3 regions of the Faecalimonas canis genome follow, and region 3 is predicted to be linked to each of the others. Evidence: a T-box and tRNA genes for the amino acid it is inferred to sense, from the RefSeq annotation. Region 3 holds a T-box; the other regions hold tRNA genes.
The links. A T-box is a leader RNA that pairs with one kind of tRNA and senses whether it is charged. The one in region 3 lies ahead of proS (proline--tRNA ligase), so its partner is inferred to be a tRNA-Pro.

Region 1 (10,414 bases), on a different contig from region 3:
ATATATGTGATAATCCATTTTATAAGCACACCACATTATAATAAAACTTACCGCATATGCCTTTAATTGATTTTTCAAATAAAACATTCCGTCATGAAATTTTACAGATGCACTATAAGAACTGGTACTATAAAGCATAAGCAAACCAAAGCCAATAAGAAAAATAAGCACCGTCATTAAAGTATAGTCAAAATATTGTACCGTTCTCTTTTCCCTGTTTCTATTTAATCTTTTCCTCACCATATTTATACTCCTTTTCTTAACTATTCATTATACTATATTGCCCGGTAAAAACAAACACTTTTTCCTTTCTGCAACATAATCTAATATTGTAAACATTTTAAAGGAGGAGATTGAATATGCAAAATTTTCGCAATAATATGACATTTTATAATCACGAAAATATACACTGTCGAAGACCCGATCCTATTTCTTCCATGCCTTTAGCAATGGCATATGTACCATGGCAGAGATGGGAAAATATACTCGACACCGATAAAGGTTTTCATTGCGGAACTATTTTTCATGATTTACGGAAACCATTTGAACATGGAGGAGGTGGCTGTCGATGAACAACAATATGCCTTCTCGAAAAGATTTGCTACATTTAATTAATGTTGCCAGTTTTGCTGTAGATGATGTGAAATTATTTTTGGATACACATCCCGAAAACAAAGAAGCTCTCGCTTATTTTCAGGAATATAACGCAATCCGCACACAAGCATTAGAAGATTTTTCGCGTCTGTACGGACCTCTCACTCTAGATTCAATCACTACTTGCAACGACTACTGGAAATGGATTGAAGAGCCATATCCATGGCAGGAAGGAGGATGCTAGTTTATGTGGAATTATGAAAAAAGATTACAATATCCCGTTAAAATTACACAGACAAATCCAAAAATTGCACAGATTATAATCAGTCAATTTGGTGGTCCTGACGGCGAACTCGCTGCCTCCATGCGATACCTTTCTCAAAGATATACGATGCCTTACAAACAAGTGACAGGAATTTTGACCGATATCGGCACGGAAGAATTAGCTCATATGGAGATAATTTGTGCTATCGTATATCAACTGACAAAAAATCTTTCCGTAGAAGAAATAGAAAAATATGGTTTTGACAAATATTATGTCGACCACACACTTGCATTGTGGCCACAAGCAGCAGCCGGAACACCTTGGACTGCAACCTATTTCCAATCAAAAGGAGATCCTATTACAGATTTACACGAAGATATGGCAGCAGAGCAAAAAGCGAGAACAACATACGATAATATTTTGCGTCTTGTTAAAGACCCTGAAGTGTGTGACCCAATTCGCTTCCTACGCGAAAGAGAAATCGTTCATTATCAGCGTTTCGGTGAAAGTTTAAGAATTGTTCAAGATAATTTGGACAGCAAAAACTTCTACGCTTTTAACCCTGAATTCGACAGAACCACAAATTGCAATTGCAGAAGATGATACAATGCAAAAAGGAATGTTATCTGCATTCAGATAACATTCCTCTAAAAATAAAAGCGGGTGATGGGAATCGAACCCACGTATCTAGCTTGGAAGGCTAGTGTTCTACCATTGAACTACACCCGCAAAATCGGGGTGACAGGATTCGAACCTGCGACCTCCTGGTCCCAAACCAGGCGCTCTAGCCAAGCTGAGCCACACCCCGCTATATAACTGTTTGTTTCAAGCAGGATTTATAATATCATTTCTAACAGAAAAATGCAAGCATAAATTTTACTTTTTTTATTCTTTTTCAATCATTTTTTCCACCTGTCTGAATTGACGGTTGAATTTCATTTTCCCTACATCATAAGAAAACTTCTGAATACAATTGATACTCTCATTCTCATTATTTCCCAACATAGTATTCTCTTTCTTCTTTAACCGAAATATTTTTTTGACAGGACGGTATTTCTCATCAAATTCAATACTGACACCGGATAAGTCATATGAGTCTTCTATTACCATAGTGGATATTGCATATAATTCCTGTTCAAACCATTTCAATTGTGTTTTATCTGCAACCTTTATATGATAATTACTGTCCTTTACTTCTTTTGTACTTAAATTTAATCGGGTAACAGAGGACAGATACGATTCTGCGTATAATTCAGGATACATTTCTCCATCCGCCTCATAGATTTCCGTCCCCTCTTCCCCAAAACTTACACCAATCGTATTTTTTTCCCGATATTTTGGTAAGCCCCATTCCACATTTCTCGGTACAACTGCTTTTTCATCCTGAAATGCAAACAAAACTGAAGACTGGTGATAATTTTCCCCCAATTCAACTTTCATATAAGATTCCTGTTTGAGAATATCGTTTACTTTTTCAGAGGAAACACCTTCTTTTTGGCAGGCAATCGTAAAAAAAGATATACAGACCGCCACGCCTAACATTACTATTTTTTTCATATTTTCTCCTTTATTTCAAATAATCTTTCGGGGATTTATATTTTTCTTTATACTGTACCCGTTCCGGACTTTTCCAGATTTTCTTTAAACTTCGTTTGAAATTATTATCCAAGTATGTCTTTTTTCTGCTGTCCGCAGGGGTTGCCGGAAGAACATCCAACCGATAGTGTGCATCATTATAATCTGCAGGTGCGTAATTAAAAGATTCACTATTTACCACTTTCTTTTTCTCGGATTTCTCTATATTTTTGTATGTTGCCGGTTTACTTTGCACCTGATTACTTTTTGTTTTTTTCAAAACATCCCACTCCGTCACAAAACTGCCTGTTTCTGTATCAATAATAAATTCCGATAATTTATTTGGAGTTAATATTTTATCATATCTCTGCTCCTTAAATTTCTCTTCTTTTTCTGTTTTATTGTGATGTCTTGACGGTTCACCATAATATAATTTCATATTAAAATTTTTTGCATAGGCTTTTAACCTTTCATAATCTGTTTTACCTTCGTAATATCCCCGAACATATTCAATATTTTGTTTGTCAATATACATTCTGAACTGGTGAATCACTTCACTATCTAAATTCTTTTTCTTACAGGCTTTTCTGACACACTCCGCATAATCTTCTAAAAATGCAGAATGAGGCGCCATTTCCGGTGCAAATCTATCCCCCTCTCCAAACTGAAGCATTCCGTTATTATCCATATATCCCCCCATTTGTTCGATAACAAGCAACGCTTTTTTCTTGGGCGAAATCTTACTTTCTTCAAACATATACGTATATACATCCGAACCTATTTGACGGGCAGATTCATAAATCCTCTCTATTTCCTGCAAATACTCGTCCTCCATAACATTTTGTGCCTCATAGCCATTCGCCCCAAACAGATTAAATTTCGTATTAACCGCTTCCATATAAGCCAGAACCGCACTTTTATCCCAACCGTATTCTTTTGTTAATTCTTCCCCCTGATAGAGAAGGCTTTGGATAAGATACCTGCTTCTCGCCCGTAAAATGTTTGGAAGTTCTGTTACATAATCTTCAATCGTAATCTCTTTTTCCGGAACAAGATAACTCATCTTCTCCTCAGTTTCCCTCATTTTAACCTCAATTTCAGTTTCCGAAACATACCTGTATTGCTGTGTCATTTCCTGTTCCAAATATTCCAACTGTTCCATCGACAGAATAGTCGACTGAAAATGAAATTGAATCTGCACCGGCCGATATTTTTCGTCAAATAAAATATCCACAGAATCCATATCCGCCTCATCACCGTTTAACACTTCTGCAAAAATAAGTAGTTCCGAAAAATATTCTACCTCCTGCTCTTCCTCTATATGAACAAAATAATTTTCCTCTTCAATCCGTTCCTTTGTAAGTTGTAACGCCAAAAAAGGTTCAAAGAAAAATTCTATATCCAACATGGAAGACACAAGTCTGAAATTATCATATTTTTCACTTCCCCTATATTTACCATAATAAACTTCCACATTTTCATCTTCACGCAAAATAATCTGCTTTTGCTCCTCGAAAGGCTCAATTAATGTTTTTTTATTCGGAATGTCGTAGAAAATCTTCTTCCCCAAATAGCATTTTCCTAAAGAAACTTCTATGTAATTCTCATTCTTCAAAATATCTTCATACACTTCAGGGACAGCCTCGGTTGCCCGAACTGCCCCTGCTTTTCCTATGCAAAACATACAGATTATACAAATCCCTGCCACAATCCATTTTTTAGCATTCATTTAATTACGCCTCAATTTCTCCGTCAAATCCTAAATCATCTAAAATTTCCATCGCTGTTTTTACACAATGCTCACAGCCGTCTATTCTGACATTTTTATCTGCCAGACTTACTTTATAATCCAGTCCCGCTTCGTTCATTGCCTTTTCAATTCTTTCCACACATTTTTCACAATGCATTCCTTCTACTTTAATTACTGTCATTTCTTTTTCCTCCTATTATTTCATTAGTTTTTGAATAATTTCACATAACTCATCAACCGCTTCCACTCTTCCGTCCTGAATATCTTCTACCACACAGGAATGTATATGGGACGCCAAAAGTTTTTTGTTAAAACTGTTCAATGCCGATTGTATGGCTGAAACTTGCGTTAAAATATCCACACAATATCGTTCTTCATCCACCATTTTACGAATTCCCCGTACCTGTCCTTCAATTCTGTTTAGTCTGTTGACTAAATCTTTGTATTCTTTTGTTTCCCTATGTTTTGTTCTCTCACAACACTTATCTTCCATTGTATTTTCTCCTTCTGTAAAGTGCTATAATTTTAATCTGCGAAGTCTTAACGCATTTCCTACAACAGATACGGAACTAAGCGACATGGCAAGTCCTGCAAAAATAGGATTTAATAATGTACCATTTATAAGATACAGTGCACCGGCCGCAAGTGGAAGCCCACAGGCATTATAGAAAAATGCCCAAAATAAATTCTGTTTAATATTACGGATAGTCGCCTTACTTAAACATATAGCCTTATAAACATCCTGCAAGTCCGACTTCATTAAAACAATATCACTGGAGTCCAGTGCAATATCGCTTCCGCTTCCGATTGCCATACCTACGTCAGCCTGCACAAGAGCAGGAGCATCGTTAATTCCATCTCCTACCATCATGACACGTTTTCCTTCTTTTTGCAACTCTTCTACGACACTTACTTTATCTTGAGGGAGAACCTCCGATACAACTTTATCCACTCCGACTTTGTGTCCAATATAATCGGCAGTCAGTCGGTTATCTCCGGTAAGCATATAAACTGTAATTCCTAAATTCTTTAACTCCTTAATTGTCTCTTTGCTCGTTTCTTTAATTGGGTCTGCCACACTGATAATTCCGAGTATCTTTCTGTCAGCAATAACAAACATTGGTGTCTGCCCTTTCCTTGCTATTGCCTGTGCTTCTGTTTCATTTTCTCCAAGATTAATTTCTAATTCTTCACAAAGTTTCTTATTACCGATATGATATTCTATTCCACCTAAAACCGCTTCTATACCCTTTCCTGTAATACTACGGAATTTTTCCGGATTATCCAGTTTTAATCTTCTCTCTTTCGCTTCTTCTACAATCGCCTGTCCAAGAGGATGCTCTGAATGTTGTTCACATGAAGCTGCAATCCTCAAAAGTTTTTCATCTGCTTCATTACCGAAAATTCCCATAACTTTTGGTTTGCCTTCTGTAATCGTTCCCGTTTTGTCCAAAACAACCGTATCTACTTTATGAGTTGTTTCCAACGCTTCACCGCTCTTAATCAAAATACCATGATTTGCTCCAAGACCTGTTCCGACCATAATTGCTGTCGGTGTGGCAAGTCCTAATGCACACGGGCAGGCAATAACAAGTACAGAAACAAAAATCGTAAGTACAAATGCCAAATCATGCCCTAAAACTGCCCAAATCACTGATGAAATCACCGCTATCGCCATTACGGTTGGAACAAAATATCCCGCTACAACATCTGCCAATTTAGAGATAGGCGCTTTTTTTCCCTGTGCCTCCTCCATTAATCTGACAATTTTTGCAAGTGTCGTTTCCTCACCAATACGGGTTACTTCTACCTGAATTGCTCCCTGATAATTTATGCTTCCACCGATAACCGTCATTCCTTTTTCTTTTTCCACAGGAATACTTTCCCCTGTCAGCATAGACTCATCAACCGTCGTGTTTCCATCCACAATCACACCATCAAGTGCAATTTTACTCCCCGGTTTTACTAAAATAATTTCTCCTGTTTTAATTTCTTCCACAGGAACTTCTATCTGCTCTCCATCTCTCAAAACAATCGCCTTATCCGGCGCTAATTCCATAAGTTTACGAATCGCCTCGGATGTCTTTCCCTTACTTCTGCCTTCCATATATTTCCCTACCATAACAAGCGTAACAACAATGGCTGCTGATTCATAATACAGATTATGCACACTGGAAACATCTTGTGGAATGCGGATTGTCATGACAAGACTGTATAAAAAAGCACTTCCTGTTCCTATTGCAACGAGCGAATCCATATTAGGATTTCCCTTAAATAAACTTTTAAATCCGACAAGATAAAATTTTCTTCCATTATAAAGAATGATAATTGTCAAAATACATTGTGCCAACGCAAAATTTAGCGGATGCGCCGACATATCAATCCCTTTTGGAAGCGGTAATGTTATTGGAAGCATATGCCCCATGGAAATATAAAGTAACGGAATTGCCAAAATCACATTTGTAATCAAATGACGTTTCGTCTTTTTAATATTTTCCTGTAATTCATCTTTCTCATGCTGTTTCTCCTCTTTGCTCTTTTCCACATCCGGTTCCGCTCCAAATCCTGCTTTTTCTACCTTCGCAATAATTGCTTCCTGTGTAAGCAGCGTATCATCGTAGGTAATTGTCATTTTTCCAGTAGTCAGATTGACATTACTTTCCTTTACACCATCTAACTTCCTCGTCACTCGTTCTACCGCACTGCTGCAGGCAGCACAACTCATTCCGCTTATTGTATATTTTTCTGTTTTCATTTTTTCACACCCTTTCGTATACCCTATGGGGTATATGAAAATGTTATCACTTTACATTTTTCGTGTCAAGAAAAACATAAAAAGAGCAGACTGTATTTTTCTACAATCCGCTCTTTTACCCTTGCTATTGTCTTCTACCTAATGTAATTTCAACTGTTTCCTCTTCATAAGTACCTTTATCGGCAGGTACCTGCAATGTTACTTTTACTCTCTCGCCTACTTTATAATATTGAAGTTGTTCCTGTAAATCCTGCATGGTATCAATTCCTACACCTTCAAATCCTGTGATGATGCTTCCTTTAATAATTCCAGCCTTGTCTGCTCCTCCTCCTTTAACAACTTCTGAAACAAATACACCTTTTTTCATATTATACATCTTAGCGCTTTCTTCTGTTACATCTAACCCTGTAATTCCTAAATATCCTCTCTGCGCCTCTGATACTTTTGTTCTTGTTTCTTTATTCATTAAATTTTCCAATAAATCTTTAATATCTGAAAGTGGGATGGCATATCCTATTCCTTCTACCGCCTCTGCATTGATTTTTACGGTATTAATTCCGATTACTTCGCCGTTAGCATTCAATAATGCTCCACCACTGTTCCCCGGGTTAATTGCCGCATCCGTCTGGATTAATTTCCCTTTAAATCCTTCCAGTTCTCTCTCTGTAGCGCTGACAATTCCTGTTGTAACGGATTGTCCATATCCCAATGCATTTCCAATGGCAATCGCAGGCTCACCTACATTCAATTTAGATGAGTCCCCTATTGCTGCAATAGAGATTTTTTCCAATGTATTACTTTTAATTCTATTCAGCGGAACTGCAACAACTGCAACATCTCGACTTGCATCCGTTCCTTTTACGACACCTTCTACACTTTCATTATCAATAAAAGAAACTGTAAGGCTTGTACTATTTTCAACAACATGGTTATTGGTTACAATCAATAATTCTGTATTATTTTTTCCAATGATAATCCCCGAACCACTGCTCTGGCTTTCCTGCAACTGCGTACCGCCAAAGAAACTTTGTACTTCCTGCACACTCATATTTGTGATAGATACAACCGAAGGCATTGCTTCTTTTACGATTTCCGTAACATCTGAGGTAACCGTCTTTGTCGAACCATTTACCTTCGTTGTGTTTACCTGTGTCGTTTCTTTTGAAGTTGTTTGGTATCTTCCGAATAATCTGTCTGCAATATAATTACTTGCCTGATATGTCCCGCTTGCCACAATACCAAATAAGACAGCAAGCCCTACACATGCAACCACTTTCATCCAGCCTTTACCTCCCTTTTTTTTCTTCGGCTTTGGCTGTACAGGAGGCACATTATTTCTCGGTGGAATATTTCCTCCCATCTGATATGTTTCTCCGATATGCGACTCTTCTTTCAAATGTTCACTTTCCGTTTTCTCTTCTGTCTGCACATTCTCGCTAGAAACTTCCTGCATCGGCTCAGTTGTCTGTACAACTTCCTGTTCTTTCTCCTTTGGCATTTCCTGCAAAACAAAATTCACTTCGCCATTTGGCATTTCCTGATTTTCCTTATTTTCTTCATTTCCCTGTCCTAATTTATATTCATTATCCATACCTGTCAGACTCCTTTCGTTTCTTCTTTATAAGCATTATTGTAAATAGAAATTGTGTTTAAATTGTGTTTATTCATTAAAAACTTTTTGAACTCATTTTTATTAAAACTTAAAAAGGTGAAATGCCCATTGGCATTCCACCTCTTTTATTAATCTAAATCAATAAAATCCATATCAAAATCATCATCGTCATCATCAAAATCGAAATCTTCAAAATCATCATCATCGAAATCTTCTTCGTCTAAATCTTCCGAATCAAAATCTTCCATGAAATCATCTTCTTCATTTTCAAATCCATTGACAAATTCTTCCTCAAAGAAATCTTCTTCCTGCTCTGTTGCCGGAACTTTCTCTTCAACTTCTTTCTCTTCTGCAAAAGAAACTAGTTTATCATCATCTTCTTCATCATCAAAATCTTCTACATCAATATCATATTCTTCATATAAATCATCAAGTTCCAAATTGCGATGACGAAGTTTAATTGCAAGCACGATAATAATGATAATAAGTAAAAGTATTCCTAAACCTGTACATAAAATTACTTTGGAAAGATTTTCTGTAATAAAATTATTTAACTTACTTACTTTTCCTGTTGTCTTATCTGTTTCATTTACTTTGTTTGTAACATATCTCTGATAAGATTCCTGTGTTGTATCATACTGATAAAATTCTTTTGTTCCATTGCTGTCCATAGCATAAACAAGATAAAATCCTTCATTCTTTTTATCCTGCCAAGCCGGAAATTCATGTTCATTTACAGTTAATTTTACTTGCTGGTAACCTGAAGGTACTTTTATCCCTTTACTTTTTTCCAACAAAACAATTGACGTAGATGGAGATACAGTTACCTGTACATAAGGAGAAAATGTTGCATCTTCTTCATTATATAAGAAGAAATCTCCTTTTCCTTCTGCATCAACTAAATATCCTAATGTAATGTTTCCATTTTCCTGACGTACAAACTTGCGTTCTCCACCATCATAAGACAACTTTGTTTCTACGAATCCTACCGGAATACTTGTTGAAGCAAATTCTTCTGAAAATTGATAAGATTTACCGCTAATTGTAATTCCACTCTGATTAGCATCTCCACTATTTTCTCCCTGAGGCTGTTCAGGTGTCGCTGCCGGAGGATTTGTTCCTTCTGCAATCTGAATAGTTGAAGTTCCATTTACACATTCAACTGCTTCTCCGCCTGTCACTGTTCCTGTAGAATCTGTTACTTCAATTTTAGTTGTTCCGACTTTTAGCGCCTGAAATTTCATTGTAAAACGAATCTTGTTCGTTCCGTCACCTTTTCCGGAAAATTTCAATACACCGTCAGATTCTTTCGTCACACCATTTCCTTCTTGAAAAGCCAACGATGACGGGTCGTATTTTAACGTAATATTAAAACTTTCCAGAGAACCGCTTCCTGCTCTTAACGCACAGGCTACTTCTACGGTTTCTCCTGTCTTTGTCTGTAAATCAGTAAATGAAACTCTCCCTGATGCCGCATAACTCATCACTGAATACATCGGAATTGTCAGACATAATGCCAGCATAAACGCCGCTATTTTCTTCATTATCTTCATGTACTTTTCCTCCATTAATTCACTTATCCTTTTTATTGCATAGTATTGTCAAAGCGCATACTTTAACAAATATCATATCCTCTATAATACACTTTTTTCATAAAAATGTCTACTTTTTTTCTTCCTCAGACACACCGTGGCTACTTTTGGAAATATCCGCATTCGGATCATTTAGTTTTTCTCTTGTAATACCTGTAAGTGTTTCAATCTTTTCCGCAATAGATTTAACTGTTTCCGAAACTTCCTTTTCTTCTTCATTTGGATATAAAAACTTGTGCAATTCCCGTACATTTTCAACCAAACCTACCGG
Region 2 (10,414 bases), on a different contig from region 3:
TGTGATTGACGAAATTAAAGACTGTATTACGGAAAGCCAGATTATCGTTACAATTGCACCGGGTAAAACTTTAGAATATCTTGCAGGAGCATTCGGACATCCTGTAAAAATCGTTCGTACAATGCCAAATACACCTGCGTTAGTTGGAGAGGGTATTACGGGAGTTTGTCACAATAATTTAGTGACAAAAGAAGAGTTGGATACTGTATGTAACATTTTAAGCGGGTTTGGTAAAGCGGAAGTACTAAGTGAAAAACTTATGGATGTTGTTGTATCTGTAAGCGGAAGTTCACCGGCATATGTATTTATGTTTATTGAAGCGATGGCAGATGCAGCGGTTGCTGATGGAATGCCAAGACAGCAGGCATATAAATTTGCGGCACAGGCAGTTATGGGAAGTGCGAAAATGGTTTTAGAAACGGGAAAACACCCAGGCGAATTAAAAGATATGGTTTGCTCACCGGGAGGAACGACAATTGAGGCAGTTCGCGTATTAGAGGAAAAAGGATTTAGAAGCAGTGTTATTGAGGCGATGAAAGCCTGCGTAAAAATTGCAAAAGGATTATAAAATAAGAAAACTTCTTTCATCACAGAGTGGTGGAAGAAGTTTTTTATATATACCTTTCTTTATGAAAATGGGATATAATATAGGAGAAAAGGTAAGGAGGTATGCTCATGAGTTATATTGCAGATGAAAAAAGATATGAAAAGATGAATTATTTTCGCAGTGGAAACAGCGGTTTGAAATTACCGGCGGTTTCTTTGGGATTATGGCACAATTTTGGAACAAATGATTCTTTTGAAAATATGGTAGATATGTGTGAAACGGCATTTGACTGCGGTATTACGCATTTTGATTTGGCAAATAATTATGGACCGAAGAATGGCAGTGCGGAAGAAAATTTTGGCAAGATTATTAACGGAGAACTGAAACCATATAGAAATGAACTGGTTATCAGTACAAAATCCGGATATGAAATGTGGGACGGACCTTACGGAAATTGGGGAAGCAGAAAATATATGTTGTCGAGTTTGGATGAAAGTTTGAAAAGAATGGGGTTAGACTATGTAGATATTTTTTATCATCACCGAATGGATCCGGCAACTCCACTTGAAGAAAGTATGATGGCACTTGATACGGCGGTAAAACAGGGGAAAGCATTGTATGCCGGAATTTCTAATTATGATGCAAAAACAACGAAAAGGGCAATGGAAATTTTAAAAGAATTAAAATGCCCATTTATTATTAATCAGGTACGCTATTCCATTTTCGACCGTTGGATTGAAGATGACGGATTGAAAAAATTTGCATCGGAAAACGGATGTGGGTTAATTGCTTTCAGTCCGCTGGCACAAGGACTTTTGACAGATAAGTATCTGCATGGTATTCCTGAGAACAGCAGAATAAGAAAAGACGGAAGATTTTTGAAAGAAAGTGCAATTACGAAAGAACGTCTTGAGCAGATTGAAGCATTAAATGAAATTGCAAAAGAGCGCGGACAGACATTGGCACAAATGGCATTATCATGGGTGATCCGTGACGGAGATGTGACAAGTGTATTGATTGGTGCGTCTTCATCTGAGCAAATTCGTGAAAATGTAAAGATAGTAGAAAATACAGCATTTATACAGGAAGAATTAGATGCTATTGACGCCATTTCTAAAAAGTAAGATGGAATTTGAAGAGGGAATCACCCCTCTTCTTTTTTGTGAACATATTTTTATTTCTGTGAACATACTTTAGTGATAAAAGGTAAGAGGGAATGAGATAAGAATGAAATTTACAAAAATGCAGGCACTAGGAAACGACTATATTTATATAAATGCGATGAATGAAAAAATAGAGAATCCTTCTGAATTAGTAAGAAAACTGAGTGACAGACATTTTGGTGTAGGAGGGGACGGAGTTATTTTTATCGATTTTTCAGAGAAAGCAGATGTGAAAATGCGTATGTATAATGCGGACGGAACGGAAGGAAAACTTTGTGGAAATGGAGTTAGATGTGTGGCAAAGTATGTATACGACCACGAAATTGTGAGAAATAAAAAAATTGAAATAGAAACTTATAATAGGGTAATAGAAACTAAAATATTTCCAAAGAAAGATATAGATATGATGGTTGCAGATATGGGGGAAGTGAGTGTAGGAGAAAAAAACGGAAAAATTATTATAGGCGAAACAGAATATAGTTCAGATTATGTTTTTATAGATAATCAACATTTGGTTGTTTATGTAGATGATGTGGATGAAGTGGACATAAAAGAATGGGAGGATTTCACAGAGTTTAATGTAGAGTTTGTATCCATAATAGATAGAGGGAAAATAAGAATGCGTGTGAGGGAGAGAGGAACAGGGGAGACGATGGCGTGTGGGACAGGTGCGTGTGCAGCTGCAGCTGCTTGTATGATGAGAACGTATGTGGATAACTGCGTGAAAGTAAATATGCCCGGTGGAAATTTATTTATTGAGTGGGATAAAGAGAGCAACCACATATTTATGACAGGAGAAGCGAAAACGGTATTTGAGGGGGAAATTGATGTATGTTTGCTATAAATGAAAATTATTTATCACTGCCTCATAATTATCTGTTTGCGGAGGTGAGAAGGAGAACGGAAGAGTATAAAAAGGAAAATCCACAAGCCGAATTGATACAACTTGGCATAGGGGATGTTACTCTTCCTCTTGTGCCGGCTGTTGTCAAAGCAATGAAAAAGGCAGTAGAAGAAATGGGGGAAAAGAAAACATTTAGGGGATATGGAAGCAGTAAGGGATATGGATTTTTACGGAATGCTATAGCGGAAAATGATTATAAAAAACGAGGATGTAATATAAGCGAAGATGAAATTTTTATATCAGACGGTGCTAAAAGTGATATAGGAAATTTGCAGGAAATATTCAGCAGGGAAAATAAAGTGGCGGTTTGCAATCCGGTATATCCTGTCTATACGGACATTAATATTATGGCAGGACGGGCGGGGCAATATGATTTAAAAATGGATAGGTGGAGAAATATTATTTACATGGAATGTACAAAAGAAACGGATTTTCTGCCGGAAATACCGAAACGTGTTCCAGATATGATTTATCTCTGTTTTCCTAATAATCCTACGGGAGCAGTGATGAAAAAGGAACGGTTGCAGGAATGGGTTGATTATGCAAATCAGGTTGGGGCGATTATTTTTTATGACAGTGCTTATGAAGGATATATTTCGGAAGAAGATGTACCTCATACAATCTATGAGTGTGAAGGAGCGAGAATGTGCGCCATTGAAGTGCGAAGTTTTTCAAAAAAGGCGGGATTTACGGGAATACGGCTAGGAGCAACGGTTATTCCGAAAGAGATTAAGATAAAAGGAGTAACTCTGCATTCTCTTTGGGCAAGACGTCAGGAAACAAAATATAATGGAACGTCCTATATTGTGCAGAGGGCAGGAGAGGCAACATACACAAAAGAAGGAAAAAAACAGATTGAGGAGCAGATAAAATATTATATGAATAATGCGGGACAAATACAGACAACGTTATCTGCATTAGGCTATACGGTTGTCGGCGGAAAAAATTCTCCATATGTTTGGCTGAAAACTCCTAATCATATGAAATCATGGGATTTTTTTACATATCTTTTGAAAACTGCAAATGTAGTCGGAACTTCCGGAATCGGATTTGGAACAGCAGGAGAGGGATATTTTAGGTTGACGGGATTTGGAAGTAAAGAGGATACGGAAAGGGCTTTGGAACGGATAAGTGCGTTACCTTTATAGGCAGCGCACCTGCAGTTCTGTAATATGTTCTTCCGTATTGTTTGACTGATGAATGTCAATCCAGAGTAATTCTCGAATGGGACCTGAAGGTTTGAGATGATGCTCATTTGCATATTGCAGTAATTTTGGAATATAAACTGCATTTTGTTTGTTCTTTCCTTTGTAGCAGACAGTAAGGTAATTCCCTTCTTCTATGTATTCTTTTCCGTTTCTATCTATTATAAATACATTTCTATAGTCACAAAATAATTTCTTTTCAATGCTTTCCATAGGTATGGAAGAACCAATTCTGTTGTTGCCGATAATATATAGCCTGTCTTCATCTTTATTTAGCAGTTGTTTAATCAGCATATCCATTTCTTCATCTGTTTTATATGGAGAATGGATGACATGGCAATATCTTCGTTTTAAGTGTACTTTTCGGATTTCTCCGATAGGCTGCAAAATTGCTTCTTGAACGGTGCGAAGACGTTCCTCTACATTTTCCTTTAAATTAGTAAGTGTATTTAACTTTTCTGTAATAACGGACAGTTCATCGGTAAGCAATTGTTCGGTTGAATGAACGGTTCGATTATTCAAATATGTTTTTATTTGTTCCATAGAAAATCCAAGACTGCGTAAATCTCGAATGACATTCAGTCGCCAAAGGTCATTTAAACTATAAAGGCGGTAGCCTTTTTCACTTCTTATGGGTGAGAGTATACCGAGTGATTCATAGTAACGTAGGGAGTCTGTACCTATATGATATAATTTAGAAATTTCTCCGATATGGTAATATTTTTTCATAATCAGTATTCTCCTTTGAAAAAAGTATTGACCTTAGTATTATACTAAGGTTTATGATAAATTGCAAAGGAGGATATAAAAATGAATAGAAAATGGACGGAAACAATCGTCCAACGGATTATGGATGGATTATCATGGAGAAAGATTGTTTATATTGTAATCGGAGCGGTTATTTGTTCTTTTGGGATTTATAACATACATCAGCAGACAGGAGTGACTGAAGGAGGAGTTATAGGAACGATGCTTCTCATAAATCATTGGCTTGGATTTAAGCCGTCTGTTATCACGCCTATATTAGACATTAGTTGTTATCTTTTTGCCTATAAATTTTTAGGAGCACGTTTTATAAAAATATCAGTTGTTTCTACAATGAGTGTTTCATTTTTCTTTAAAATCTGGGAACAGTTCCCACCGATTTTACCAAATTTATCTGCCTATCCATTTGTTTCGGCAGTACTCGGAGGAGTCTTTGTCGGAGTGGGAGTAGGACTTATTGTCAGACAGGGAGGTTCAAGCGGAGGAGATGATGCACTGGCACTTGCTATTTCAAAGGTAACACATTGGCGTTTGTCCAGAGCATATATGTTTACAGATTTCACCGTGTTGATATTATCATTAAGTTATATTCCTGTTGGAAGAATTGTTTTTTCAATTATCACAGTAACAGTTTCTTCTTATATTATTGATTTTGTGCAGCAATATGGCAGATGTCAAACGTTAGAGTTGGAAGAAGGATAAAAAAATAAAAAATATTTAAAAAATAGTTGATTTTTAAAAAAAACCTGTTATAATAATTTGTTGTGTGGTTCAGTTACTACACAACAAGTAATGCGGAATGGTGTAATGGTAGCACAACAGACTCTGACTCTGTTTGTAGGGGTTCGAATCCCTTTTCCGTAGTTTGAAAATTAAATATAGTATTGATGCGGAATGGTGTAATGGTAGCACAACAGACTCTGACTCTGTTTGTAGGGGTTCGAATCCCTTTTCCGTAGTTCTTTATTCTCGAAGTGTGGCTCAGTTTGGTAGAGCGCTACGTTCGGGACGTAGAGGTCGCGTGTTCGAATCACGTCACTTCGATTTTTTAGAAATAAGTTTTTGGATAAGATAATATATGATATGTTATTTTATCTGAAAACTTATTTTTTATTTGTATAGATCGTTATCTCATGGCAACACTTAGAATAGATAAGGTGGTGGTAAACATGAGAATTCCTAAACATATTGCAATTATACCGGATGGAAACAGACGGTGGGCGGTACAGCATAAAATGGAGAAAAAGGACGGTTATCAGAGTGGACTGATACCCGGTGTACAAGTGTTAAGAAAAGCAAAAGAATACGGTGTTTCGGAAATTACTTATTATGGATTTACAACGGATAATTGCCGAAGACCGAGGGAACAAAAAGAAGCTTTCAAAAAAGCGTGTGTGGATGCATTGCGATTTATTAAAGAAGAGGGGAATGTTTCTCTTTTGGTTTTAGGAAATAGAGAATCTGAAAATTTTCCGGAAGAACTTCGGGAATATACAACGAGAAAAGAAATTGGAAAACCGGAGATAAAAGTTAATTTCTTGGTGAATTACGGTTGGGATTGGGATTTATCCGGTATTGCACGAGGAGAAGGTGCGTATTCTAAAGAGATTTCGAGGATAGATTTGGTAATTCGTTGGGGGAACATGAGAAGGTTGTCCGGGATGCTTCCGATACAATCTGTGTATGCAGATTTTTATGTTGTAGAAAATTTGTGGCCGGATTATAAAGATGAGGAATTTGATTTGGCAATACAATGGTATGATAAGCAAGATGTGACGTTAGGAGGTTAAAAAATCCAAAACAATCCGCTGTGACGAGCAGATTGTTTTGGATTTTTTTATAGAATGAAGGTATGTGAAACATACTTTTATTTTATAGATAATTCCATAATGACATTCGGAGAAACTGACACTTCTTTATGTGTTTCCTGAAAACCTAAATGTTTAAAGCAATCTATGGCATTCTGATTTTGCTTATCACAGGTGAGAATAATTTTGTCCAGTTTTCGCAAATGACAGAGTTCAATATAATTTTCTAATAACAAAGAGAAAATTCCTTTTCTTCTAAAATCCTCGTGAATGTGAATGGTATTGAGTTGTAAATATTTATCAGATTCAAATATTTTTGAAAACCCCGCAAAAGTATAGTCATAAGATAATAGGAAATATTCAAAGTCATTAGTAATATCTTCGCATATACTTTCGGGAAGAAGAGGAGAGTCTAGGAGTTCTTCTGTTACGGCACAGAGAGAATAGACAAGTTCCTCGTTTGTTACGGGAATAATTCGTAAGTTCTTCATACATTTGTTCTCCTTAATAGTTTATAGAAAATTTCCTTGTTGTGTTTGTCAAGACAATGGTATTATTATAATAGGATAGAAAAAAAGAAACAAGAGGTTTCGGCAAAATGGAGGCTTTGTAATGAGTGCGTTTGTAGAATTGAAAGATGTAAAAAAGATATATAAAATGGGAGAAGTGGAAATTCATGCGGTGGCAGGAATTAATTTTGAAATTCAGAAAGGTGAATTTGCGGTTGTTGTCGGAGCAAGTGGGGCAGGTAAAACGACAGTTTTAAATATTCTCGGCGGAATGGACACGGCGACAAGTGGGGAAGTTCTCGTTGATGGGAATGATATAACGAAATACAACGGGAAAAAATTGACGGCGTACAGAAGAGATGATATAGGATTTGTCTTTCAGTTTTATAACCTTGTTCCTAACTTGACTGCGTTGGAAAACGTAGAATTGGCATTGCAGATTTGTAAAAACCCTCTTGATGCTGAGAGTGTGCTGAAAGAAGTAGGATTGGGCGAAAGACTAAATAATTTTCCGGCACAGTTGTCGGGAGGGGAACAACAGAGAGTTTCTATTGCGAGAGCGTTGGCGAAAAATCCTAAGTTATTATTGTGTGATGAGCCAACCGGAGCGTTGGATTATAATACGGGTAAAGCGATACTGACTTTGTTGCAGGATATGTGTAGAAAAAAAGGAATGACAGTTATTTTAATTACTCATAACTCAGCGATAGCGCCGATGGCAGATAGAGTGATTCATATAAAGAATGGAAAAGTTTCAAAGATAGAAGAAAACAAAAATCCGGTTTCGATAGAAGAGATTGAGTGGTAGATAAAGATGAAGAAAAAAGCATTGAGAAAAGATTTTTATATGGAGATAAGACGGAGTTTAGGTCGGTTTTTATCGATTTTTTTCATTGTGGCTCTCGGAGTTTCCTTTTTTTCGGGAATACGTGCGGCAGAGCCGGATATGAGATTTTCTGCGGATGAATATTTTGATGAACATCATTTGGCGGATATGAAAGTGATAAGTACATTTGGATTGACTGAGAAAGACATAGACGCCATTCGACAGGTGGAGGGTGTGAAAAAGGTAGAATACGGCTATAGTACGGATGCCATATGTCAGTTGAAGGACAGTGAAAAAGTTGTACATATTATGTCAGAACTTCCTACAATGAATCAAGTAGATGTGATGGAAGGAAGAATGCCAAAGAAAGATAATGAATGTTTTATGGACATTGATTTTATGAAAATGGCGGGATATAAAGTGGGAGATACCGTAAAACTAGAGTCGGGGACAAATGAAGGCTTGGATAAGACGCTTAAACATTCTTCTTACAAGATTGTTGGTGCAGGAAGCAGTACATGTTACATTTCCTTCGAGAGAGGAAGCAGCATGATTGGTACAGGTGAAGTAAGCGGATTTATGATAGTATCTCCGGAAACGTTTTCGACAGATGTGTATACAGAATGTCTGGTAGAAGTTGAAGGGGCAAAAGAGGCGGTTGCGTTTACGAAGGAATACGAAACTAAAGTTGAAAAAGTGACTGAGAAGGTAGAGAAAATTGAAAGTATTCAGTGCCGGCAAAGACGAAAAGAGATTGTGTCGGAGGCGCAGGAAAAAGTTTCCCAGTCAGAAAAGGATTTGCATAAGGCAAAAAAGACAACGGAAGAAGAGTTGAAGTCTGCACAGCAAAAGATTACCGATGGTGAAAAACAATTGGAGGACGGTAAAAAACAACTGACAGGCGGAAAAAATGCTATTGCAAAGGCGAAGAAAACGATTTCTCAAAAAGAAACGGAACTTTTGACGGCGAAGAAGCAGTATGAAACAGGCGTAAGTCAGTTGCAACAGGGAAAGAAAACTTTGGTACAGAAAGAGTCAGAGTTTCAAAAGCAGTATGCAGAAGCTCAGCAGGGAATAAAAACATTGCAGAGTGCTATACAGACGCTGGAGAAAACTTTGACAGAACAGAAAAATCAGTATATTGCTATTCAAAAACAAATAGAAAGTATGAATCCCGATATTCCTGAGGAGCAGGCACAGATAGAGGTGTTAAAGAAGCAACAGGCGATGCTGGAAAATGCCATACAGAAAATGGAAGGGCAGTTATCAGTGCTGAAAGGTCAGTTGAAAGAAATTGAAACGAAACTTTCGACAGGACAAAATGCAATCTGTCAGGCAAAAAAAGAGGTTGCACGCAACGAAGAAATGTTGAAAAAAGTAGGGGTGCAGATTACTTCAGGAGAAAGACAACTGCAGCAGGGGAAAGCAGAATTAGTTGTAAAAGAAAAGGAATTGGAGAAGGCTCAATCTACAATTGAAACAAGTGAGAAAGAACTGGCAAAAGGAAAAGAGGAGTACCTCAAAGCAAAAAAAGAAGCGGAAGCAAAAATTTCTGATGGGGAGAAGAAGATTGCAGATGCAAAAAAAGAGATTGAAACGATTGGAACGCCAAAATGGTATGTGAACAATAGAGATATATTTCCGGAGTACAGCGGTTATGGAGATAACGCAGAGAGAATTAAGGCAATTGGAAAAGTTTTCCCTCTAATCTTTTTCCTTGTGGCGACATTAATCAGTCTGACAACGATGACTCGTATGGTCGAAGAACAGAGAACACAGATAGGAACGATGAAAGCATTAGGATACAGCCGTTTTGCAATTGCAGGAAAGTATATTAATTATGCGTTGATTGCTACTGTAGGCGGAAGTATTGCAGGAGTTTTGATTGGAGAGAAATTGTATCCTTATGTAATTGTGTTTGCTTATCAGATTATGTATGTACATATGCCGAATATCGTTATTCCGTATAATGTAAAATATGCTGTTATGGCAACAATAGCGGCGGTTGCCTGTACAATGTTTGCAACAATACTCGCCTGCTATAAAGAAATGGCAGAACAGCCGGCAGTACTTATGCGTCCGCCATCGCCAAAACAGGGAAAAAGAGTATTTTTGGAGAAAGTTTCGTTTATCTGGAAAAGACTTAGTTTTATTTGGAAATCGACAATCCGAAATTTAATTCGCTACAAGAAACGATTCTTCATGACAATATTTGGAATTGGAGGCTGTATGGCGCTTATCTTGGTCGGATACGGATTAAAAGACTCTATCTTCAGTATAAGTGTTATTCAATATGAAGAAATACAACAGTATAACTTACAGGCGCTGTTAAATGAAGATGCCTCTGAAGAGGAAAAACAGGCATTGGAAACTTATAAAAAGAACCAGAATGAAATTAAAGATTCACTGAAGATTTATATGAAAAATGTCAAAGTCGGCAAAGGGGGCACGGAGAAAGACGTATATTTATATGTTCCTTCAAATGTAAAGAAGTTTGATGATTTTGTTGCTTTGAAAGACAGAAAAACGGATGAACAATATAAACTTACGGAAGACGGTGCGGTTTTAACTGAAAAAATGGCAAAAACATTGGAAGTTGAGGCTGGAGATAAAATTTTTATTAAAGATGAGAACGGACAGAAAAAAGAAATCATCGTTACGGCAATCTGTGAAAACTATATGGGACA
Region 3 (10,414 bases):
CAAACATTATTTTCCCTAAAACATCATACATATCCTGCAAAACCTCTTTATTTAAGGAATAATGTGTCCATTTCCCTTCTTTTCGCGGAATGACAAGTCCCACATCACACATCAACTTCATATCATGAGAAAGTGTAGGCTGTGTAACATGAAATTCTTCCTGTATTTTACAGGCACAAAGTTCACCTCCCGATAACATATGGATAATTTTTAATCGCTTCGGGTCCGAAAATACTTTCAAAATCCCTGCATATTTTATATAATCCATTTCTGCGTTTCCCCTTTATATATAGATTTTTTTCTATGTATAGAATACTCCTCACATAGAAAAATGTCAATATAAAAAGACACCTCAATATGAAGTGCCTTTCATTTTCTCTATTCTAGTATGATTTTCCCCAGTAAACCATATGTTTAGCAGGCTTACCACAGCAGATACACACGTCTGATAACTGTTCCTGTTCAGGCGGAATACAACGTGAAGAGGCTCCTCCTGTCTGTGCTTTGATTTCGTCCTCACAAGCCTCATCTCCACACCACATTGCTTTAATAAATCCACGGTTTTCTTGGAATTTTTCAATCATTTCATCCATAGTAACCGCTGTGTCAATGTGTGAATCAAGGAATTCTTTCGCTTTATCAAACATATCTTTCTGAATTTTTTCTAAGATTTCCCCTAATTTTGTTGTAATTTCATCTAAAGATACGACAATTTTTTCTCTTGTATCACGGCGTACAACAACAACCTGATTATTTTCAATATCTTTTGGTCCTATTTCAATACGTGTTGGGATTCCCTGCATTTCCTGTTCGCTGAATTTCCATCCCGGACTCTTATCTGAGTCATCCATATTAACCGAATATCCCGCTGCCTTTAATATGTTCATAAGTTCTGTTGCTTTTTCAAGAACACCTTCTTTATGCTGAGCAATTGGAATTACTCTTGTCTGAATAGGAGCAATTCTTGGCGGAAGAACAAGACCGCTGTCATCTCCGTGTACCATAATTAGTGCACCAATCATTCTTGTTGTTAATCCCCAAGATGTTTCGTATACACTGTGTAATTCATTATTTTTATCCAAATATTTAATGTCAAATGCATCCGCAAATCCGCTTCCAAAGAAATGGCTTGTCGCTGCCTGCAATGCTTTTCCGTCATGCATCAACGCCTCAACCGTATAAGTATCTTCTGCTCCTGCAAATTTTTCACTGTCTGTTTTTTTACCTGCAACAAGAGGGATTGCAAGACTTTCTTCAATAAAGTCTTTGTAAATCTTTTGCATTAAAATTGTTCTTTCTTCTGCTTCTTCATATGTCGCATGAATTGTGTGGCCTTCCTGCCATAAAAATTCTCTCGAACGAAGGAAAGGTCTTGTTGTTTTTTCCCAACGCAGTACAGAACACCATTGATTCCAAATTTTGGGAAGATCTCTGTAAGACTGTACTGTTTTGCTCCAATGGTCGCAGAATAATGTTTCAGATGTAGGTCTGATACACATTCTTTCCTGAAGTGGTTCGTTACCTCCATGTGTAACCCATGCAACTTCCGGTGCAAATCCTTCAATATGATCTTTTTCTTTCTGAAGAAGATTTTCCGGAATTAACATTGGAAGGTATACATTTTCTACACCTGTTTCTTTAAATCTTTTATCCAAGTCTGCCTGCATTTTCTCCCAGATTGCATATCCGTTAGGAAGATAAACCATGCAACCTTTTACTCCTGTATAATCACACAGTTCCGCCTTACTTACTACGTCTGTGTACCATTGTGCGAAATCCTCATCTCTTGAAGTAATCGCTTCTACAAATTTCTTTTCTTTTGCCATAGCACTCTCTCCTTTTACTACTTTATTTGATAGTTTACGGAAACAAAAAACGCCGGATTTTTCGTTCCCTAAAGGGACCGAAAAACCTCGGCGGTACCACCCTAATTAATTATGATAACATATACCTGTTTATCATAATTCACTTTCTTCCCTTTAACGCAGAGATACGTTGTATTTTCATACAAAGCTCGAAGGCAGGTTCTATATAGCATCCGTAGAAATATTCCACCACAAATTTCCTCTCTGTAACTTCTTCTATATATACTAATCCTTTTCATCGCCAATCTGTATAACTATTCGTAATTTTACGGGAAACACGCATCTTTGTCAAGTCCGTAACCCGAAAGATTTTATACTTATATTATAGAATTCCTCTGCTTTTCTTTTGAATATTTACCTGAGCCGGCATTGATTTGCAACCGCAAATCCTTTCATTCGGATTTGCGGTGAATAGATTTGAATTTTTGATAAAATATTATTTACATTTTAGAAATAAATTCATCTAAAGATTTTGACTTAGCTGCTGTTTGTATCCTGCATTTTAACACTTCCTGATCCCGTTCTTTAAAAAATTTTTCCTTAAGTTCTTCAGGTACTTCTCCGAAATTTTCCAAAAACATTATTAAAGATTTTACCATTCCGGCATTTTCCCCTTCTTTTCTTTCATCTTTCAGCAATTCTTCAAAAAGCATATATTTTTCCTCCATTTCTCTATTCTGCTTAATATGCTTCACAAATTCCTGCAACTTCCTTACATACTCATCTTGAAAATCATTCTGACTTTCTTTTAAATCTGCTTCTACAAATTTTAGAAAACGTATAAGTTCTTTCGGCACTTCCTCATCGTTACGTCCTTTTGTACTTAGGAATACAATATTTCTTTTATCTTGCAGTCTTACCTTTTTCGTTTCTTTACATTCCATTTGAAAAGTATATTTGTATTTCTTTTCTCCAAACGGATCAAAATCACAAATAAAAATAACATAACTATTTGGAAGTTCAGCATACTCTGAACCGGATAATAGCATCTCCATATCCATCTGACTTTGGTAATATCTGCTTCTCAATCCCAAGGAACTCTGACTGGATACCTGCATCTCCACATTGTAACGAGTATTATTTTCATCTTTCGCATACACATCTAAACGAACTCCTTTATACTCGGGATAATACACGATATTCTTCTCTGTACTGACTTCCACATGATCTATTTGTATTTGTAATGCTCTCTCCAGAAAGCCTTTGCAGTTTTCTTCATCTAACATTACCGCCGCAAACATAAAGTTGTCTTTAATTGTAAGGTTCTTTAATTGTTTCTTCATCTAAACTCCTCCGTTTACAGAGGAATTCTATAGATTATATTATAACAAACTTCTCACAAGATCGCCATGCCATTTTACTCCAGTTCAAACACCATTTCCTTTTTTGTCTTCGGATGCGTAAAACTAAGTCTATAAGCACAAAGGGCAATCTTATCCCACTTCTTTCTTTCATAGTTGCCAGCATTATATTTTGCATCACCCATAATTCCGCAACCGATATTTGACAACTGTACCCTTATTTGATGATGCCTGCCTGTTTCTAAACAAATATGTAAGACTGCAGTTCCATTTTCTCTTTCTTCCTTTACCTCGTAATGTAAAACCGCCCGTTTCGCCCCCATTTCATTTTCATCACATATCCGCGATGTATTAGAACGCTTATCTTTTACCATATAATTAGTAAGCGTCCCCTCTTTCTGCGGAGGAACTTTACAGACAATTGCCCTGTATTCTTTTCCAAACCCTTTTTGCTGCAACTGTCTACTCAATTCTTTTGCTGCAAAAGGTGTTTTTGCAAACACGAGTAGCCCTTCTACCATTTGGTCTAAACGGTGTATAACAGCAAGATACGGCTCTTGCTTTTTTACTGATTGCTGATACAAATAATTTTTCAGCAGACTTACCATATCTTTTTCACCTATTCGACTTGTCTGTGTTGCTATCTTAGGCAATTTATGACAAACGAGCAAATACTCATCTTCATACAAAATATAATCTTTTATATCCATTCTTCTTCCCCTTTATTTTTTATCTATTATACACAATTTATATAAAAAGTGCCACGAAACCATCTTCTGATTTCGTGACACCTTATCATCCTTAAACCTTATACAACTTCCGGTTCTTCCCGTAACGCTTCTTCATATTTTGCTAAAATTGTACTCTGTATTCTTTCTCTTGTTGCAGAGTTAATCGGGTGTGCAATATCTCTATATTCTCCATCCAATGATTTCTTACTTGGCATTGCAATAAATAACCCTTTTTCTCCTTCAATAACCTTTATATCATGTACTACAAATTCTTCATCCATAGTAATTGACACTACGGCTTTTAATTTTCCTTCTTTTGTTACCTTTCTTACTCGTACATCTGTAATCTGCATATCTTTGGCCTCCTTAATTATAATGTATATCTCTGATTTTTTTCTACTACAACTTTTATTCCGCCCTCACCTATATATCGGGTATTGGAGCGAATTGTATCTCTACTTTCCACAATACAATTTTCAATGTATGTATTATCTCCAAGATACACATCATTCAGAATGATTGAGTTCTTAATAATACAATTATTTCCAACAAATACCTTTTTAAATAAAATAGAATTTTCAACCGTACCGTTTATAATACTTCCGCTTGCAACTAAACTATTTTTTACAATCGCTCCCGGATTATATTTTGCCGGCGGTAAATCACTCACTTTAGAATATACTCGCGGTAATTCATGAAAGAAATACTCACGCACTTCAGGTTTTAGAAAATCCATATTTGTTTTATAATAAGCTTCAACTGTTGAAATATTGCTCCAGTAATTTTTTATCTTATATCCGTAAATTTTCTTTACGTTCTTATAACGAATTAAAATATCCGTTACAAAATCATAATTTTCTTCCTCTGCCGCTTTCTCAATCAAATCAATTAACTGTCTTCTGCGAAGAACATAAATTCCTGTAGAAATTGTTCTTGATTTTGCCAGCATCGGTTTCTCTTCAAATTCTTCTATCAGACAATCTTCATTCATCTTGATTGTTCCATAACGTCTTGCATTATCCCCCGGCTCTAAATCTTTACATACCACTGTAATATCAGCCTGTTTTTTAATATGATATTCCAAAACTTCATTGTAATCTAATTTGTAAACTGCATCCGCTGAAGTAATGATAACATACGGTTCATGCGATTTTTTCAGAAAATCAAGATTTTGGTGAATAGCATCCGCCGTTCCTCTGTACCAGTAACCGTTATCTTTTGTAATGGTAGGTGTAAATACATACAGACCTCCCTGTTTTCTTCCGAAATTCCACCATTTCGATGAATTCATATGTTCGTTTAAAGACCTTGCATTATACTGTGTCAACACTGCCACTTTCTGTATATTAGAATTAGTCATATTACTAAGTGCAAAGTCAATACATCTGTAACTTCCCGCAACAGGCATTGCCGCAACCGCACGTTTATTCGTCAGTTCTTTCATTCTGTTGTTGTTACCACCTGCTAAAATAATACCTACTGCTCTCATACCTATCTTTCACCTGCCTTTATTAATGTTTCACCACTTTCAAGCACTCCACCTATGTAATCTTCTTTTGATGTCACACCACTAATGGCGGTATTTTTCCCAATCTGTACATCTGACGGAATTACGCTCTTTTCTCCTATTGTGACTAATCCCGAATTATAAATATCCGGCCGCATTTTATTCGGCTTATCACTTCCGATTCCGATAGTGACGTTATCCTCGACTTTTACATTTTCGGCAATAATCGCCTTGTCCACTACACAATTCTCGCCGATTTCCGTTTCATTCATAATAATGGAATCCCTTATAATCGTTCCTTTTCCAACCCGCACTCTCGAACCGAGAATGGAATTATGTACTTCACCGTAAATACTTGCACCATTACATATAATACTTCTCTCTATTGCAGACTGATCTGAAACGTAGTTCGGCGGAAGAACTCCTGAATTTGTATAAATTTTCCAAAATTCTTCATACAAATTAAACTCAGGAATAATATCAATCAATTCCATATTTGCTTCCCAATATGAACTTAACGTTCCGACATCTTTCCAATATCCATTGTATTCATACGCAAATAATCTCTGATTCTTACCATGACAATATGGAATAATATGTTTTCCGAAGTCACAATTCGGCTGACTTGACAATTCCTGTAATGCCTCTTGTAATACAGGCCAACTGAAAATATAAATCCCCATAGAAGCAAGATTACTTCTAGGCTGCGCCGGTTTTTCCTCAAAGTCTTCAATTTTACCCTCATCATCTGTAATTACGATTCCAAAACGGCTTGCTTCCTCTAATGGTACAGGCATTGCCGCTATCGTAACATCCGCATTGTTTTCCTTATGGAAATCAAGCATAACTTCATAATCCATCTTGTATATATGGTCGCCGGACAAAATCAACACATAATCCGGATTATATGCACTCATATAATCTAAATTTTGATAAATGGCATTAGCCGTTCCTGAATACCATTCACTGCTTGTACTTTTTTCGTACGGCGGTAATACAGTTACCCCTCCTACATTGCGGTCTAAATCCCACGGTATCCCAATTCCAATATGTGTGTTTAATCTTAATGGCTGATACTGAGTCAATACTCCTACTGTATCAATTCCGGAGTTGATACAGTTACTCAGCGGAAAATCTATAATTCTGTATTTTCCACCAAATGAAACGGCAGGCTTTGCTACTTTTGCTGTCAGAACCCCAAGTCTGCTACCCTGTCCACCTGCTAAAAGCATTGCTATCATTTCTTTTTTTATCATGTCATCGCCCCTTCCAGTAGTAATAATTTTATTATAGCATACACAAGCCTATCCGTGAACATTTTTTACAAATTCTTTAAATCTTTTTTCCTTTTTCATACAAATGTAACAAAAAGAAATGGCTTGGCATTTTATCCTACAATAGTTATAATATAAAGGTAGACTATAAAATATGTTTAAAAATGTAAAAAAGAAGAATGGGGAGCATTTTTATGTATAAAATTGATTTTAAAAAGCCAATCCATGTACATTTTATCGGTATAGGTGGAATCAGTATGAGCGGTTTGGCTGAAATTCTGTTAAAAGAAGGTTTTACAGTTTCCGGTTCTGATAATAAAGAATCTGCACTAACTGAGCATCTTATAGGAAAAGGGGCAACTATTTTTTACGGTCAGAAAGCATCTAATATTATTGACGGAATTAACGCTGTCGTTTACACGGCTGCCATTCACGAGGATAACGAAGAGTTTGCCGAAGCTGTTCGCCAGAACATTCCAATGTTATCCCGCGCTGAACTTCTCGGACAATTGATGACAAACTATGAATGTCCTATTGCAGTTTCAGGAACACACGGAAAGACAACAACAACTTCTATGTTATCTCACGTACTTTTGGAAGGCAAAAAAGACCCGACCATTTCCGTGGGGGGTATCTTAAAAGCAATCAATGGAAATATTCGTGTAGGCAATTCAGGTATATTCGTTACGGAAGCCTGTGAATATACAAATAGTTTTCTGCATTTTCTTCCGAAAATCAGTATTATTTTAAATGTAGAAGAAGACCACATGGACTTTTTCAAAGATATTGATGACATTCGTCATTCTTTCCACCGTTTTGCACAATTACTTCCTCAGAGTGAAGAAGGTACGCTTATTATTAACGGTGAAATCGAAAATATAAACGCAATCACAGAAGGACTGACCTGCCGTATACTGACTTATGGTTTGTGCAGCGACTATGATTACTGTGCAAAAAATATCACTTATAACGAAACAGGCTGTACTTCTTTTGATTTTTATCGCTTTGGAGAGTTTGTTGACCGAATCTCCCTTTCCGTTACAGGAGAACATAATGTATCCAATGCCTTAGCGGCCATCGCCGTAGGCGAACTTACCGAAGTTCCTTTGGACGCTATCAAAAAAGGACTTTTATCTTTCTCCGGAACAGACAGACGTTTTGAATACAAGGGCGAGAAAAACGGATTTACAATTATTGATGACTACGCACATCATCCGACAGAAATTACGGCAACGCTTTCTTCGGTAAAACATTATCCACACAGAGAAACATGGTGTATTTTCCAACCGCACACTTACACAAGAACGAAAGCATTTTTCCATGAATTTGCGGAGGCACTTTCTCTCGCAGATCATGTCCTTCTCGTTGATATTTATGCGGCAAGAGAAACAGATACTTTAGGAATGTCTTCTGAACTTCTCGCTAAAGAAATTCAAAAATTAGGGACAGATGTACACTATTTTCCTGACTTTAAATCTGTGGAAAACTTTGTCCTTGAACACTGTATCCACGATGATTTGTTGATAACTATGGGTGCGGGAGATGTTGTAAACATTGGTGAATCATTACTTTCCACATAGTTATCCCCATTATCCACAATTTTTTTATCCACAAAAAAGCCAAGTTTTCCACCGAAAAGTTCTTTGTCCTATGCCGATATAATGTTATAATACGCATACGAACGAAGAAGAACTTACTTTTTGAAGGGGTAAAGATACAATGAAAGCATTGAAATTACACAATCATCTTCAGATGAATTTCACATGGATTGAAAATGATTTTATAGATAATTATATGGCACGTGCAAATGGGGAATATGTCAAAGTTTATTTGTTCTTACTCCGTCATTTGCAAAATCCGTGCACTGCTGTGACAATATCTACTATTGCCGACTGTCTTGAGAACACGGAAAAAGATATTTTGCGTGCCTTGAAATATTGGGAAAAAGAAGGATTAATCTCTCTTACTTATGATTCTTCTAATGAAATTGATGGCATCAGTATAGGGAGTGAACCAACAGAGATTTGCGAAGAAGTTACGGTTGAGAAAATTGAACCTGTCATTGAAACGACACCTGTTGTTGTACAGGAAGAAGTTGTTGACGAGAAGCCTGTTTCAAAGGCTTCCAGCATTGAACAGTTTAAAAACCGTAAAGAATTAAAATCTCTGCTATTTATTGCTGAACAGTATCTTGGAAAAACATTATCCGGAACGGATATTGAAGCCATTACATATTTTTATGATACCTTGCATTTTTCTGCAGATCTTGTAGAATATTTAATTGAATACTGTGTGGAAAACGGACATAAAAGTATCCATTACATTCAAAAAGTAGCTCTTGCATGGTCAGAAGAAAATATTACAACGGTAGAGCAGGCAAGAAACAGTTCTAAGTTTTATAACAAAAACTGTTATTCTATTTTAAACGCCTTTGGAATTAAAGGGCGTGCCGCTGCCGCACCGGAACTGGCGTATATTAAAAAATGGACGGAAGAATACGGATTTAGTTTGGATTTAATTATTGAGGCGTGTAATCGCACAATGGCGAAACTGCACCAGCCAAGTTTTGAATATACCGATTCCATTTTAAGAAAATGGATTGCATCTAATGTACATCATCTTTCTGATTTGCAACGCTTAGACTCTGCTCACCGTCAGACTGTTGTCCGCAGAAGAGCAGAAACGAAACCTGTTGTAAAAAATAAATTTAACAACTTTGAAGGTCGTACTTATGATTACGATTCTTTAGAAAAAAAACTTTTAAGCCAATAAATAATAGAAGGAGAGTATCGTGGCATTAAAAAACGCTCAACATGATATGATTATGCGTAACTATGAACAAAAGCAGTTACGCAGTCAGAATATTTTGACGCAACGCTATAATGAAATTTATGAGAAGATTCCCAAGTTTAAGGAACTTGAGGATTCTATTTCTATGCTCGGAGTTCAACACGCCCGCAAACTGCTTGACGGTGATACCCTTGCTTTAGAAGAATTTCGTGTACAGTTAAATACCTTATGCCGTAAAAAATCGGATTTACTCATTCAAAACGGCTATCCTGAAGATTATCTCGAACCGGTATATGAATGTCCTTTGTGCAAAGATACCGGATATATTGGCAATGAAAAATGTATTTGTTTTAAACAAGAAGCCATTGACCTGTTATATACGCAGTCTAATCTGAAAGAAATTCTGAAAAAGGAAAATTTTGACACCTTTTCTTTTGATTATTATTCTGATAATTTTGTAGATGCACGAAGCGGTCTGTCATCATTAACCGCCATTAAAAAGGCTTATCAGATCTGCGTTGATTTTGTTAAAAGATTTGGGGAAGATTTTGAAAATCTGTTTCTCTACGGAGATACAGGCGTAGGAAAAACATTTCTTTCCAACTGCATCGCAAAAGAACTCATTGATAAATCTTATTCCGTAATTTATTTTACTGCATTTGAACTCTTCAACATCTTTGAAAAAAGTAAATTCGGAAGAGATGAAACTGCCGAAGTAATGAACTCTCATATCTTCGACTGTGATTTGTTAATTATTGATGATTTAGGAACTGAATTATCCAATTCATTTACTACTTCACAATTATTTTTATGCCTGAATGAACGTCTGCTGAAAAAGAAATCTACAATCATTTCAACAAATCTTGCACTGGAAACTTTTTCGGATTATTATTCACAGCGTACATTCTCACGCATTACAAGTAACTACAAACTTTTAAAACTCATA

Region 1: it encodes a tRNA-Pro, which carries the amino acid that the T-box ahead of proS (proline--tRNA ligase) is inferred to sense. The anticodon was not compared.
Region 2: it encodes a tRNA-Pro, which carries the amino acid that the T-box ahead of proS (proline--tRNA ligase) is inferred to sense. The anticodon was not compared.

The regions. Positions count from the first base shown of each region.
Region 1 covers NZ_BAAHSI010000008.1:86,180-96,593, forward strand. The annotation lists gene ACYPXO_RS02720 (FtsW/RodA/SpoVE family cell cycle protein) at 1-243, opposite strand, end outside; gene ACYPXO_RS02725 (spore coat associated protein CotJA) at 360-572, shown strand; gene ACYPXO_RS02730 (spore coat protein CotJB) at 569-838, shown strand; gene ACYPXO_RS02735 (manganese catalase family protein) at 842-1,462, shown strand; tRNA gene ACYPXO_RS02740 (tRNA-Gly) at 1,518-1,588, opposite strand; tRNA gene ACYPXO_RS02745 (tRNA-Pro) at 1,593-1,667, opposite strand; gene ACYPXO_RS02750 (hypothetical protein) at 1,745-2,416, opposite strand; gene ACYPXO_RS02755 (DUF3114 domain-containing protein) at 2,427-4,163, opposite strand; gene ACYPXO_RS02760 (heavy-metal-associated domain-containing protein) at 4,168-4,365, opposite strand; gene ACYPXO_RS02765 (metal-sensing transcriptional repressor) at 4,381-4,677, opposite strand; gene ACYPXO_RS02770 (heavy metal translocating P-type ATPase) at 4,702-6,939, opposite strand; gene ACYPXO_RS02775 (S1C family serine protease) at 7,064-8,530, opposite strand; gene ACYPXO_RS02780 (cohesin domain-containing protein) at 8,680-10,104, opposite strand; gene ACYPXO_RS02785 (LCP family protein) at 10,214-10,414, opposite strand, start outside.
Region 2 covers NZ_BAAHSI010000010.1:39,805-50,218, forward strand. The annotation lists gene proC (pyrroline-5-carboxylate reductase) at 1-568, shown strand, start outside; gene ACYPXO_RS03190 (aldo/keto reductase) at 676-1,671, shown strand; gene dapF (diaminopimelate epimerase) at 1,775-2,554, shown strand; gene ACYPXO_RS03200 (LL-diaminopimelate aminotransferase) at 2,542-3,762, shown strand; gene ACYPXO_RS03205 (MerR family transcriptional regulator) at 3,757-4,548, opposite strand; gene ACYPXO_RS03210 (YitT family protein) at 4,624-5,286, shown strand; tRNA gene ACYPXO_RS03215 (tRNA-Gln) at 5,378-5,448, shown strand; tRNA gene ACYPXO_RS03220 (tRNA-Gln) at 5,473-5,543, shown strand; tRNA gene ACYPXO_RS03225 (tRNA-Pro) at 5,555-5,628, shown strand; gene ACYPXO_RS03230 (undecaprenyl diphosphate synthase family protein) at 5,754-6,374, shown strand; gene ACYPXO_RS03235 (GNAT family N-acetyltransferase) at 6,452-6,883, opposite strand; gene ACYPXO_RS03240 (ABC transporter ATP-binding protein) at 7,005-7,709, shown strand; gene ACYPXO_RS03245 (ABC transporter permease) at 7,716-10,414, shown strand, end outside.
Region 3 covers NZ_BAAHSI010000017.1:8,182-18,595, forward strand. The annotation lists gene ACYPXO_RS05650 (ArsR/SmtB family transcription factor) at 1-268, opposite strand, end outside; gene proS (proline--tRNA ligase) at 384-1,826, opposite strand; T-box leader at 1,896-2,113, opposite strand; gene ACYPXO_RS05660 (Rpn family recombination-promoting nuclease/putative transposase) at 2,306-3,148, opposite strand; gene ACYPXO_RS05665 (RluA family pseudouridine synthase) at 3,223-3,876, opposite strand; gene spoVG (septation regulator SpoVG) at 3,975-4,250, opposite strand; gene glgD (glucose-1-phosphate adenylyltransferase subunit GlgD) at 4,268-5,386, opposite strand; gene ACYPXO_RS05680 (glucose-1-phosphate adenylyltransferase) at 5,389-6,660, opposite strand; gene murC (UDP-N-acetylmuramate--L-alanine ligase) at 6,873-8,258, shown strand; gene ACYPXO_RS05690 (DnaD domain protein) at 8,398-9,450, shown strand; gene ACYPXO_RS05695 (ATP-binding protein) at 9,470-10,414, shown strand, end outside.